DNA from 4 places in the Candidatus Pantoea soli genome. Region 4 is predicted to be linked to each of the others. Evidence: predicted binding sites of a transcription regulator. Region 4 holds the regulator's gene; each other region holds the start of a gene.
What was found. Region 4 encodes Fur, which represses iron uptake genes when iron is present. Its sites were predicted from a motif close to ATAATAATGAGAACNACTATCAA; they were not measured.
Positions count from the first base shown of each region.

Region 1: the regulator Fur is predicted to act here: its motif matches at 1,926-1,948, upstream of fes (enterochelin esterase).
Region 2: the regulator Fur is predicted to act here: its motif matches at 1,809-1,831, upstream of D8B20_RS14270 (siderophore-interacting protein).
Region 3: the regulator Fur is predicted to act here: its motif matches at 1,151-1,173, upstream of entS (enterobactin transporter EntS).

Region 1 covers NZ_CP032702.1:469,200-472,290, forward strand. Annotated here, with positions in the region: gene D8B20_RS02105 (enterobactin synthase subunit F) at 1-618, opposite strand, end outside; gene fes (enterochelin esterase) at 599-1,873, opposite strand; gene D8B20_RS02115 (TonB-dependent siderophore receptor) at 2,133-3,091, shown strand, end outside.
Region 2 covers NZ_CP032702.1:3,085,476-3,088,566, reverse strand. Annotated here, with positions in the region: gene cydB (cytochrome d ubiquinol oxidase subunit II) at 1-11, shown strand, start outside; gene D8B20_RS14285 (DUF2474 domain-containing protein) at 34-180, shown strand; gene D8B20_RS14280 (helix-turn-helix domain-containing protein) at 388-1,251, shown strand; gene D8B20_RS14270 (siderophore-interacting protein) at 1,898-2,680, shown strand; gene D8B20_RS14265 (PadR family transcriptional regulator) at 2,768-3,091, shown strand, end outside.
Region 3 covers NZ_CP032702.1:461,047-464,137, reverse strand. Annotated here, with positions in the region: gene fepG (iron-enterobactin ABC transporter permease) at 1-114, opposite strand, end outside; gene fepD (Fe(3+)-siderophore ABC transporter permease) at 111-1,100, opposite strand; gene entS (enterobactin transporter EntS) at 1,244-2,479, shown strand; gene fepB (Fe2+-enterobactin ABC transporter substrate-binding protein) at 2,474-3,091, opposite strand, start outside.
Region 4 covers NZ_CP032702.1:1,126,445-1,129,535, forward strand. Annotated here, with positions in the region: gene glnS (glutamine--tRNA ligase) at 1-878, shown strand, start outside; gene D8B20_RS05205 (hypothetical protein) at 1,116-1,511, shown strand; gene fur (ferric iron uptake transcriptional regulator) at 1,571-2,020, opposite strand; gene fldA (flavodoxin FldA) at 2,373-2,903, opposite strand; gene ybfE (LexA regulated protein) at 3,041-3,091, opposite strand, start outside.

The sequences.
Region 1 (3,091 bases), 660 kb from region 4:
GCCTTTTTCGCGCCAGAACGCCGCGTCGCGTTGCCATGCGGCAGATGCCTGATAACGCTGATACTCCGCCACTACCTCACGAAACGGGATAAAAGGCGCTGGCGCGGCGGGCTGCTGCTGCACGGCCGCGCTGTAGAGGCTGGCAATGCGGCGTGTCAGCGCGGTAAAGCTGAAGCCATCAAGCACCAGATGGTGATAGCGCTGATACCAGAACCAGTGGCGATCGCCGAGGCGAAACAGCCGGTGATGCCATAACGGCGCACCGCTCAGCACGCGCAAATCGCTCTGCAGATCGTTGCGCATCAGCGCCTGCGCCGCGGCGGCAGGACTGGCCTCATGGCGTAAATCCACCACGTCGGGCGCCGTGAAGTGCTGCGGCTGCGGCCACTGTCGTGGCTCGCCGTCGATTTCACCAAAAGCCATGTTCAGCGTGTCGGCTTCCTGCATGCCAGCCACAATAGCCTGCTGCAACAGCGGGATATCTATCGCGCCATGCAGTTCGGTAACGTGCGCCACGGCATAGGCGTTGTGCCACGGGGAGAGCTGGTCGGCCATCCAGATACCGGGCTGAGCCGCCACCAGCGGCAGAGTTTGCTGATCAATCGGGGTGTCGTTCATCGGAGATTCCGCTGTCGTCAGGGATCACGCCGGGCGTGAGGGAGAAAGTCGGATTGCGCCACAAAGCTTGCAGACCGTTAAGCAGGCCACCGCGCCAGCACAGCGCGTCGTGTCCGCCTTCGGCCGTCTGGTAGTGCACCGGATAACCCGCTGCGGTCAGTTGTTGTTGTAATTGCTGATTGGCCTGCAGGATCAGGTGTTCGCGCCTGCCTGCTTCCAGCCAGAAACGCAGCGGCCGGGCGGGGGCGAGGCCGTTTTTCAGCGCCTGCAGCAGCCAGCCATGCGGACTGCCCCGATCCGGCCACCAGAACGAGCCGGAGAGGCTCAGGGCGTTGCCAAAGGTATGCGGGAAGTGCAGGGCCGCAAACACCGCTGCCAGCCCGCCAAAGCTCTGGCCGGCGATCACCGTGCTGTCAGCCTGCTGCCGCCACGGCATCACGCGGCTTATCTGCGGCAGCAGCTCCTGCTGCACGGCCTGCCAGAAACGTGTATTACAGGGCAGCTCGTGGCTGCGGCAGGCCGTATCGATACTATCGATAAACAGATAGACTGCGGGCGGCAGCGCCCCCGCGTCCGTCAGCTGCTGCAGCGGGCCGGCAACCGGCATTTGCTCTGCCCAGAACCGACCATCAAGCAGGATAGCCAGCGGACGCTGTTCAGGTGCGGCTTCACCGGTGGCATAGAGCCAGACGCGCCGGCGGTTGCCGAGCAGTGTGCTGTCCCACTGCAGCGATGTCAGGGGAATGAGCGGGGCGGTGCCATTATCTACCGCCTGCCACTCCGGCTGGCCGGGCGCCTGCGGCAGGTGCAGCGGCGAAACCGGCATGCCGCGCCCGCCGGACCAGCCGCGCAGCGGATTGAGCGGATCGGCCGTGGCGCTGACAAAGCGCTGACGCCACCAGTCACGCAGCGCCTGCAGCGTGATCTCGCCGCTGAAATCGCTTGCCCGGGTATCCGGCATCAGGCAGTAGCTGCCGCGCCAGGTTGCGGGCAGGCAGGTTTGCCAGTACCACACATCACTGCGCGCTACGCGCAGCAGCGAGGGCGGCGGCTGGTGCTGATGGTGATCGGTCACGCCGGTGATGTTGATCCACACGCGCTGCGTGGCGGACGTGGTTTCATCGCCCTGCGGATCGCGCCAGAAAAAGGTCACCCGGCAGGTGCCATCCTGTTGCGGCTCAATACGGGGGATCCCCAGAGCACGTTGTGCCTGCCACCAGGCTTCACTGCCGGTATTGTTATGTCGCCCGCTCATCAATCCTGCCAGTCATTGCCCATACGGCAACCTTGCGAAACATTAATTGTTAATACTATTGATAATTATTTGCATTTGCAATAGTGTGGCAGCGCTCGCCCAGAGCGCGCACGTTTCGCCTGCCAGCCGGCACCCGCCGGGTTTGCGCTAAGGAAGGCACGGCCAGGTGTGAAGCGTTGCGGTATCAGAACAGGGACCTTCTTACCGGCTCGCCAGCAAAACGGCTGCAGCGTTTTCTGGTCATCCAGGATTGAAAACAATGAAAAATAGTGTGCGTTTAACCTTCACCGGCTGGCTTGAACTGGGGCTCAGCGCCACGCTGCTCTCTGCCAGCGTCTGCGCCGCCGACAATGCCGATACCTCTCACCCGACCGCGCCCGAGGCGGCTGCCGTGAACGGCGGGACGCTGATGGTGACGGCGCAGCAGCAGACGCTGCAGGCGCCCGGCGTGTCGACCATTTCCGCTGACGAAATCAAAAAGCATCCGCCCGCGCGCGACCTGTCGGAAATCATCCGCACCATGCCAGGCGTCAACCTGACCGGCAACTCCACCAGCGGCCAGCGCGGCAATAACCGTCAGATCGACATTCGCGGCATGGGGCCGGAAAACACCCTGATTATGGTCGATGGCATGCCGGTAACCAGCCGCAATTCAGTGCGTCTGGGCTGGCGCGGTGAGCGTGATACGCGCGGCGACACGAACTGGGTGCCGCCGGAGATGATCGATCACATCGATATCATTCGTGGTCCCGCCGCGGTGCGCTACGGCAATGGCGCGGCGGGCGGGGTCGTCAATATCATCACGAAAAAGTCCGGCGATGCGCAGTGGCACGGTTCGTGGAACGCCTACTACAACGTGCCGGAACATAAAGCGGAAGGGGCGACCCGTCGCACCAGTTTCAGCCTTGAAGGGCCGCTGGGTGATGAGGTGAATTTCCGGCTGTACGGCGGTTTAGCGAAAACGCAGGCCGATGCCTACGATATCAACGCCGGCCATGCGGCGGCACGTACCGGCAGCTATGCCGGCAGTTATCCGGCCGGGCGGGAAGGTGCCGTTAATAAAGATATTAACGCGTTGCTGAGCTGGGCTTTTGCGCCGATGCAAACCCTGGAGCTACAGGGCGGATACAGCCGGCAGGGGAATCTGTACGCTGGCGATACGCAGAATACCAACACCAGCGCGCTGGTAAAACGGCTGTACGGTGAGGAGACCAACCG
Region 2 (3,091 bases), 1.8 Mb from region 4:
GATACCACTGATATGCAAACTGAGGTCAGCAATATGAAAACCCATACTGAAACGAAAGCTCCCTGGTGGAAGCGCGTGCTGTGGCTGGTGATCATCTACGGCGCAAGCGTGCTGGCATTAGGTGTAGTGGCATCACTGTTTCGTATGATGATGACCGCAGCCGGGATGCGCTCGCACTGAGTGCGCACCGGACAGCGTGCACTAAACAGGCCGTCCTGCGGGGCGGCCTTTTTTATGCCAGCGTATTTAACGATTAGTTTCCTAAGCAATTAATGCGATCTCCGCCGGGGTTTCTTTACCGTTCCTTACGCTAATCATACGCTTTTGTTATATTTATGTGACGAATAACGCATAAAACCACCCCATTCCTGATTCATTCAATTAAAAATGCTTAGCCTGAATCTGAAACAACAGTACATCCACGATCTGGTGGACTGGATCGAAGCCAATCTGACCGACGAGCTCAATATCGATCTGATTACCCGGAAATCCGGCTATTCCAAATGGCACATGCAGCGCATGTTTAAAGAGATGACCGGGCAAACGCTGGCCTCTTATACGCGTAAGCGTCGCCTGACGCTTGCGGCCATGGCGCTGCGCCTGACCAGCATGCCGCTGATCGATATCGCCGTGCGCTTTGGTTTTGATAATCAGCAAAATTTTACCCGGGTATTTAAAAGTCACTTCTCCCTGACGCCGGGTGCTTATCGCCGCGTGCCGGACCTGCTGACCCGGGATTTTCACAGCCGTATTTCGGTACCGCGTAGCTGGGTGACGCCACGTCTGACCGAGCAACCGGCGCTGGCGCTATGCGGTGAGGTGGTGGAATGGGAGTGCCGCTTCGGCGAATACATTGATCAGCATCAGCATGTGGTCGCACAGCACGCGCGGGATTTCATTGCTTTTGCCGGTCAGCATGTGCGGCGCGGCTGGCTGGGCTTTCAGTATGGCCCGGGCGTGCACTCGGCCGACCAGCAGCACATCAGCCTGTTCCAGGCCCTGGAGAGTCAGTATGCCGATGTGCTGCCGCGCAACGTGCAAAACTGGACCGCGGAGCAGGGGCTGTATGCGGAAATTGACTGGCACGGCGCCCCGGAAGAGATCAACGCGTTTAATGCAGAGATTTACTACAACCTGCTGCCCTCGCTGGGCGTGGCGCGCCGTCCGGGCAAAGACCTGCTGCAGCTGGATTTGAAATACAGTACGCCCGATCTGCTGCAGGGCACGTTTTATATTCCGGTGAAGCGCTAAATATGCGTAAATCGTGCGGTGAAGTGTGACAAACCGCACGATTTTATAAAAGCCCGCGCCGGGGTGGCGTAAAATCCTCCACTGAATCCTGACCGGCCGCATCATTCACTCGCTGCCGTCCCTCAGGCTGGATCTTCATCTGCATTTCGGGTCCGTTCCGGACTACTAAACTGAAAAAAGACACTATCATGCGACTTTTACCGTTGTTTTTGTCGACAGCGCTTGTGGCGTTTTCTGCGCTGACACAGGCGCAAATGGCTGAGCCTTTCTCGCCGCCGGGTGGCTTACATCCGCATCAGTCACACTGTGCCCGACAGGAAATTTCTGGCGACAACCCGCTGCCGCAGCACAGTGCTGAAGACGGCAGCCCGTTTGCCTGCGCTCCTCATCAGGCCTGATCGCCCGCTGCCTGTACGCCGTGGACGGGCTGCGCGCCCCGCAATAGCCCGTCCGTCCCTGCTACCCGCCTGCTTTTCCCTGCTTACCTGACCAGACGATGACTGTGCCAGAGCATTTTTTGGCATTGCGCCGAAGATATATCATAGGTAGGGTTGTCGTGATTAATGAGAATCATTTTCGATAACTTACTGAGAGTGCAGTCAGGGATGCGCGCGGTTGCGCGTCCGGTGCTGCAGGGAGAGTGCCTTTGTCCGTGAAAACGCATCCGCGCGCGCCGCAGCGCGTGCGCAATGAACTGCGCTTCCGCCCGGTGACGGTGGCAAGCAAAACCTTAATTGCCGACAGCTTCTGGCGCATCGTCTTTAGCGGCAGCGAGCTGGCCGGCTTTACCTCGCCCTCGTTTGATGACCATATCAAAGTGTTTTTCCCGGCCAGTGCGGACCGGGCGCTGGTGCTGCCGCAGCTTACCGATGACGGCATCGTCTGGCCGGCGGGCGTGCGGCCTCCGGCGCGCGATTACACGCCGCTGGCGTTTAACGGTCAGGATTCGCTGACGCTGGATTTTTATCTGCATGAGGGTGGCGTTGCCAGCCGCTGGGCCGCCGCGGCACAGGCGGGGGATCAGATCGCTATTGGCGGCCCGCGCGGCTCCTGCATTGCGCCGGTGGATTACGCCTGCCAGATTTATGTCTGTGACGAAACCGGTTTACCGGCGATGAAACGCCGCCTGGTGGAGATTGACGCCCGCGAGGTTCACCTGCTGGCGTTCACCGATGAAGACACCGGGCGCGCCTACCTTGGCGATCTGCCTGGCGTGCAGGCCCACTGGTTTGGCAGCGGCAACATGCAGGCCGATCGGCTGGCGGCACCGATCGCGCAGCTGGATCGCCTGGCGCTGCCCGCAGAGGAGTATTTCATCTGGCTGACCGGGGAAGGGGAGACGGTAAAACAGCTGAGCGATTACTTCACGCAGCGTCGCGGGGCCGATGCCGATTTCATCCGTGCCGTGGCCTACTGGCATCAGAAATAACCTCAGCCGCGCCCGCCGGCGGGCGTGTTGAATTTTGCCAGGGGGCGGACTACTATCAACCTCCCTCAGTTCACCCCTGGAAAAGCCATGAAACAGCCGCAGGACGTTCCCGGCCACGCCGATGCCACACCGCCGTCTGGCTGTGGCGGGGCGCGAAAAAAACGCCGCGAACGGATGCTGGACGCCAGCGATATCCGGCTGCTGATGCTGCATTTTCTGCAGAGCGGGCCGGCGCATGGCTATGAGCTGATCAAATCCATCGAAGAGCTGTCAAAAGGGGAATACTCACCGAGCCCCGGCATTATCTATCCCAACCTGACGCTGCTGGAAGAAACCGACGCGATTCAGGTGGTGGATGTCGCAGCGTCACGCAAGGCTTATGCGCTGAACGCTGGCGGACGGGCGCTGCTG
Region 3 (3,091 bases), 670 kb from region 4:
CTGCCACAGCTGTTCTGCGCTGAGCGGTAAGGCGCCGCGCGTCAGCGCCAGCCCGGCAAACAGCATACAGGCCAGCACCAGCCAGCTGCCGTGCAACCCGATGCGGCGCGTCATACGGCCTGCCGCCCGAAGGTACGGCGCACCAGCACGATCAACAGCGGAGCGCCAAGAATGGCGGTGACAATCGAAACGCGCAGTTCGCCGGTTACCAGCACGCGCCCCAGAATATCGGCTGTCAGCAGTAGCACCGGGGTGATCAGCGCGGTCAGCGGTAACCGCCAGCGGTGATCGTTGCCGGCCAGCCAGCGGGCAATGTGCGGTGTCATCAGCCCGACAAAGGCAATCGGCCCGGTGACGGCCGTGGCCGCTCCACTTAACAGGGCAATTGCCAGCAGTCCCAGCAGCTGCGTGCGCCTGACGTGCGTACCCAGCGCGGCCGCCATGTCACCGCCCATGCTCAGGCTGTTCAGCCCCTGCGCGAGGCTCAGCGCGACGATACTTCCCGCCAGCACCGCAGGCCACAGCGTGCTCAGTGCGGTAAAGCCGCGCAGATCCAGCGAGCCGCTTTGCCAGAAACGCAGGTGATCGTAAATATCCGGATTCAGCAGCGCCAGGCCAGATGTCAATCCTTCCAGCACCGCCGCCAGCGCCACCCCCGCCAGGGTTAAGCGCACCGGGTTAACGCGGCCTCCACCCAGCGCGCCGATCAGACCGATCAACAGCGAAGCCAGCAGCGCGCCACAAAACGCCAGCCCCAGCCATGCCAGCGGCGTATCAGCGCCATACAGCGCAATGCCAAGCACAATGGCGAAACCGGCACCGGCATTGACGCCAAGCAGGCCAGGATCGGCCAGCGGGTTACGTGTCAGGCTCTGCATCAGCGCGCCGGCCAGCCCCAGCGCCACACCGGCCAGCAAGCCGGCCAGGGTGCGCGGCAGGCGCGCATCGTGCACGATAATGCAGGTGCTGCGGGCGCAGCCGCTGGTCAGCGCCTGGTACACCTCGGCGGGCGGTATCGGTTTCGCCCCCAGCATCAGGCTGAGTAAGGTGAGAAGCATAAGCAGTATGGCTGAGCCGGCTAAGGCAAATATCGGGCGCATCGCGTTTGAACCTGCACTGCACAGCCGGGTGCCGCACAGCTAAATTGATAATGATATTGGTTATCGTTATTACTCGCGTTTGGTTATGTTACCATGACTCGCGCCGCGGACAAGGCGGAAAATTGGTGCAGACAGGTAACCCCATGACGCTCTCCTCGCATTTTATTGATCTTTCCCTGCTCAGAACGCATCCGGCGTTTCGGGCAGTCTTCGTGGCGCGATTTATTTCGATTGTGGCGCTGGGCATGCTGACTGTTGCGGTGCCGGTGCAGATTCAGCAGCTGACACACTCGCCGCTGCGGGTGGGGCTGGCGGTCACCGGCGCGGCCGTGGCGATGTTCATCGGGCTGCTGCTGGGCGGCGTGCTGGCCGATCGCTATGAGCGGAAGAGGCTGATTTTGTGTGCCCGCAGCACCTGTGGTCTCGGTTTTCTCGCGCTGGCTGTCAATGCTGCCCTGCCTGCGCCTTCACTGCCCGCCATCTATCTGCTGGGGATGTGGGATGGCTTTTTTGGCGCGCTGGGCGTCACCGCGCTGCTGGCCGCAACCCCGGCGCTGGTCGGGCGTGAAAATCTGCTGCAGGCCGGTGCCATTTCCCTGCTCGCCGTGCGCTTCGGCTCGATTCTTTCGCCCGCGCTGGCGGGCGTCGCCATCGCCCACGGCGGCGTCATGTGGAATTACGGGCTGGCAGCGCTGGGTACGCTGCTGACGGTGCTTACCCTGCTGCGGTTGCCGGTGCTGCCGCCACCGGCGCAGACGCGCGAGCCTCCGCTGATGGCGCTGGCGGCTGGCGTGCGGTTTCTGTTCGCCTGTCCGCTGGTGGGGATGGTCGCGCTGACGGGCGCGCTGGTGACGCTGATCAGCGCGGTGCGCGTGCTGTTTCCGGCGCTGGCGCCGCGCTGGTCAGTCAGTGCGGAACAACTCGGCCTGCTGTATGCCGCTGTGCCGCTGGGTGCGGCAGTCGGTGCGCTGACCAGCGGTAAACTGAAACAGGTTGCGCGTCCCGGTCAGCTGCTGCTGGGCAGCGCTATCGCCGCCTTTCTTGCCATGGGCCTGTTCAGCCTGATGCCCGATTTGCGTCTGGCGCTGGCCTGCCTGGTCGCGTTTGGCTACTGCAGCGCCATCAACAGCCTGGTGCAATACGCGATGATTCAGCAGCTGACGCCCGATCACCTGCTGGGCAGGATCAACGGCCTGTGGACGGCACAAAATGTCACCGGTGACGCCATCGGTGCAGCGCTGCTGGGCGCGCTGGGCAGCTGGCTGGCGCCGCCACAGGCGGCCGCCATCGCGGGCTTTACCGCCGCGCTGACAGGCGGCCTGCTGTGGCTGACGATGCGGCAGCTGCGTCGTTATCGGACAGCCCTGCCGTCCTCATAACGGTTTAACGAACAGTTTTTCCAGCCGCGTCAGGAGATTGCTGGCGCTGTAGTAATCCAGGCGGAAAGTATCGGTGCCCAGCGCCCACACCTGCCTGCCGGTAACCGCTGCATGCTGCGCAAAAAACGGGTTGTTCAGCACCGAACGGGCGGTGTTGTCATCGCCTGCGAACAGCAGGAAAGTGTGGCCGGTCAGATCGCTGGCGAGGTTTTCGCCTGACAGCTGAATAATGTCTTTGCGCTGGCCCATGCTGTGTCCCTGCTGCGCATCAGCGGGCGGCAGCGCGAGGGTAAATCCCAGCTGTTCCAGCAGCCGGCCCTGCGCGGATTCACCGGTCCAGACATTAACCGCGCGGCCCTCGCCATTCCAGACCAGCGCCGAGACCGGCTGCGGCGGCAGCGTTATCGCCTGCTTCAGTGCCGCTTCACGCGCGTTAAACTCACTGATGCGCCGGGCAGCCTGCGCTTCGTGACCGGTGACGCGTCCCAGCAGCGTCACCACCTCCTGCCAGCTTTTATCGTCGTAGTTCACCACCAGCGTCGGTGCAATCGCCGACAGCTGGCTGGCCAGCTTCAGCGCCGAATCGTTGCCGGTGGCGCTGACCAGAATCAG
Region 4 (3,091 bases):
TGGAATATGCCGTGATGTCGAAGCGCAAGCTGACGCAGCTGGTCAGTGAAAAAATCGTGGAAGGCTGGGATGATCCGCGCATGCTGACGGTTTCCGGCCTGCGTCGTCGCGGCTACACGGCAGCCTCCATCCGTGAATTCTGCCGCCGTATCGGCGTGACCAAACAGGACAACATCGTGGAGATGGCGTCACTCGAATCCTGTATTCGTGACGATCTCAACGAGAATGCGCCGCGTGCCATGGCGGTGCTGGATCCGCTGAAAGTGGTGATTGAAAACCTGCCGGCAGGGCATGAAAAGATCATCACAATGCCTAACCATCCGAACAAACCGGAGATGGGCTCGCGCGACGTACCCTTCAGCCGTGAACTCTGGATCGATCGCGCAGATTTCCGCGAAGAGGCTAACAAGCAGTACAAACGCCTGGTGCTGGGCAAAGAAGTGCGCCTGCGCAACGCGTATGTCATTCGCGCTGAACGCATTGCAAAAGATGAAGCGGGTAACATCACCTGCATCTATGCCACCTGCGATGTGGAGACCCTGAGCAAAGATCCGGCTGATGGCCGTAAAGTGAAAGGCGTGATCCACTGGGTGTCCGCCATTCATGCGCTGCCGGCAGAGTTCCGTCTTTACGATCGGCTGTTCAGCGTCCCGAATCCGGGGGCGGCAGAGGACTTCCTCACCACCATTAACCCGAATTCGCTGGAGATCAAACAGGGCTTTGTGGAACCCGGCCTGCGTGAAGCCGCGGCGACCGCGCCGTACCAGTTTGAACGTGAAGGCTACTTCTGTGCCGACAGCGTCTATTCGCAGCCTTCTGCGCTGGTATTTAACCGTACCGTGGGTTTACGTGACACCTGGGCAAAAACTGGCGAGTAAGCGGCCGGTTGCGTCACACGATATGATCATGTCAGGGCGAGCAATCGCCCTTTTTTATTATCCCGGATTCTCCTGGGCCAATGCTTTATGCTGTACAACCCCAAATTGCCCCGCCAGCCCGGTGTTACGACTTTTCTGACTTTAATAATTTTAAACCATTTACCCGTGTGAAAAGTTTTTTTTCAGGTAGGCTATGCGCTCTCGGACGACGCTCTGCGGGTAATTACAGGAAAAAAAATGACAAGTCTCGCTCAGGAAGCCAAACACAGCGTGGTGGTTTTACATCAGCTTATCGAACGTATTTTTAATCAGGCGCAAGGCAGTGATGACAGCATGGAACTGCTGCTGTCGCATTTTCATCCTGAATTCAAAATGGTCACGCCGCAGGGTAAACAACTCGATCTGAATGATACCGAAGTGCTGTTCCGTCAACTGCACGGTCAGCGCGAAGGGATGCGCATCGCCACCAGCGAGCACGCGATCATCTCCGAACAGCGCGAAGAGGTGACCATTCAGTATCGTGAACTGCAGATGATGAATGGCAATAATCAGAGCCGCATCTCGCTGGCCGTGCTGGATTGCAGCACGGCAATTCCCCGCTGGCGCTATCTGCAGGAAACGCTGATCGCCTGATCACAGCCATAAAAAAACCGGTGAAAGCACCGGTTTTTTTATACTGCATAGCACATTTCTTATTTGTCGTGGAGCGTGTCGTCTTCGCGGCAGTCTCCCAGCGCACAGTGACCATAAAGGTACAGGCTGTGGTTGCTGAGCTTAATCCCGTGGCGGGTAGCGATCTCACGCTGACGCGTTTCGATGGATTCATCGCTGAACTCGATCACTTTGCCGCAGTCCAGGCAGATCAGGTGATCGTGGTGGTGCTGCTGAGTCAGTTCAAAAACGGATTTACCGCCTTCGAAGTTGTGACGGGTCACGATACCCGCGTCGTCAAACTGGTTGAGTACGCGATAAACCGTCGCCAGACCAATCTCTTCGCCCATGTCGATCAGGCGCTTGTACAAATCTTCCGCACTGACATGATGGGACTCTGGTCCAGGTCCCTGAAGCACTTCCAGAATCTTCAGTCTGGGCAGCGTGACTTTCAGGCCAGCCTTCTTCAATGCGGAGTTGTTGTCAGTCATGCGGATAGTGTCCTGTTACTTTGCTGGTTACTTACGGCGCAAAGGCCTTGAATGTGTGATCAGCGCATTCTCATTTGCGTCTCATTATAGGACTCAGGCAGTGAAATGAAAACTGACCGAAGCAGGCAATCCCTCAGGGTTTCAGGTGAGGGTATCACTGACGTCAGTGGGATCGTGACGATCGGCGTTTCATTTCACTCAGCCTCAATCAGATGACAGAGGAATAAGCGGATGACCGTTGCGGGTATTCTACAGAATTGCGGGTAAAAGTTAAAAAACCGTAGCTATTATTTTTATAGGAAATTCCATTGTCCCAATGTGAGCCAGCGCCCACATCGGGAGGCAGGGATCATCAGGCTTCAATGATCTCTTTCAGCTGCAGCTCGTCGAAAATCTGCTTCACCCATTTATCGACGCGCGCGTTGGTCAGCTCAGGCTGACGATCTTCGTCGATCGCCAGACCCAGGAAGTGGTTATCATCGGCCAGGCCTTTGGAAGCCTCAAAATGATAGCCTTCAGTCGGCCAGTGCCCCACAATCACCGCACCGTTCGGCTCGATGATGTCACGGATGGTGCCCATCGCGTCACAGAAATATTCGGCGTAGTCTTCCTGATCGCCACAGCCAAACAGCGCCACCAGCTTACCGTTGAAATCGATCTCTTCCAGCGTCGGGAAGAAATCATCCCAGTCGCACTGCGCTTCGCCGTAATACCAGGTTGGAATACCCAGCAGCAGAATATCGAATGCCTCGAGATCTTCTTTGGTGCTCTTGGCAATGTCATGCACTTCGGCGACATCTTTACCCAGTTGTTTCTGGATCATTTTTGCAATGTTTTCAGTGTTGCCGGTATCGCTGCCGAAGAAAATGCCTACGATTGCCATGGGTTAAGTAACCTCTTAAATCCTGATTGTGAAAGTAAGTCAGTAAACTGCACAGTTATGCGAATGATAGCAGACCGGTGAAAAGCGCGGAACGTATAAAGCGCTGGCGGTGTGTTCCTGCGTGCGGTCTGCGCGCGTCACGACAGTTTGAGCTGGGCCAGCAGCATTTGTTCAATCAATTCGCTGCG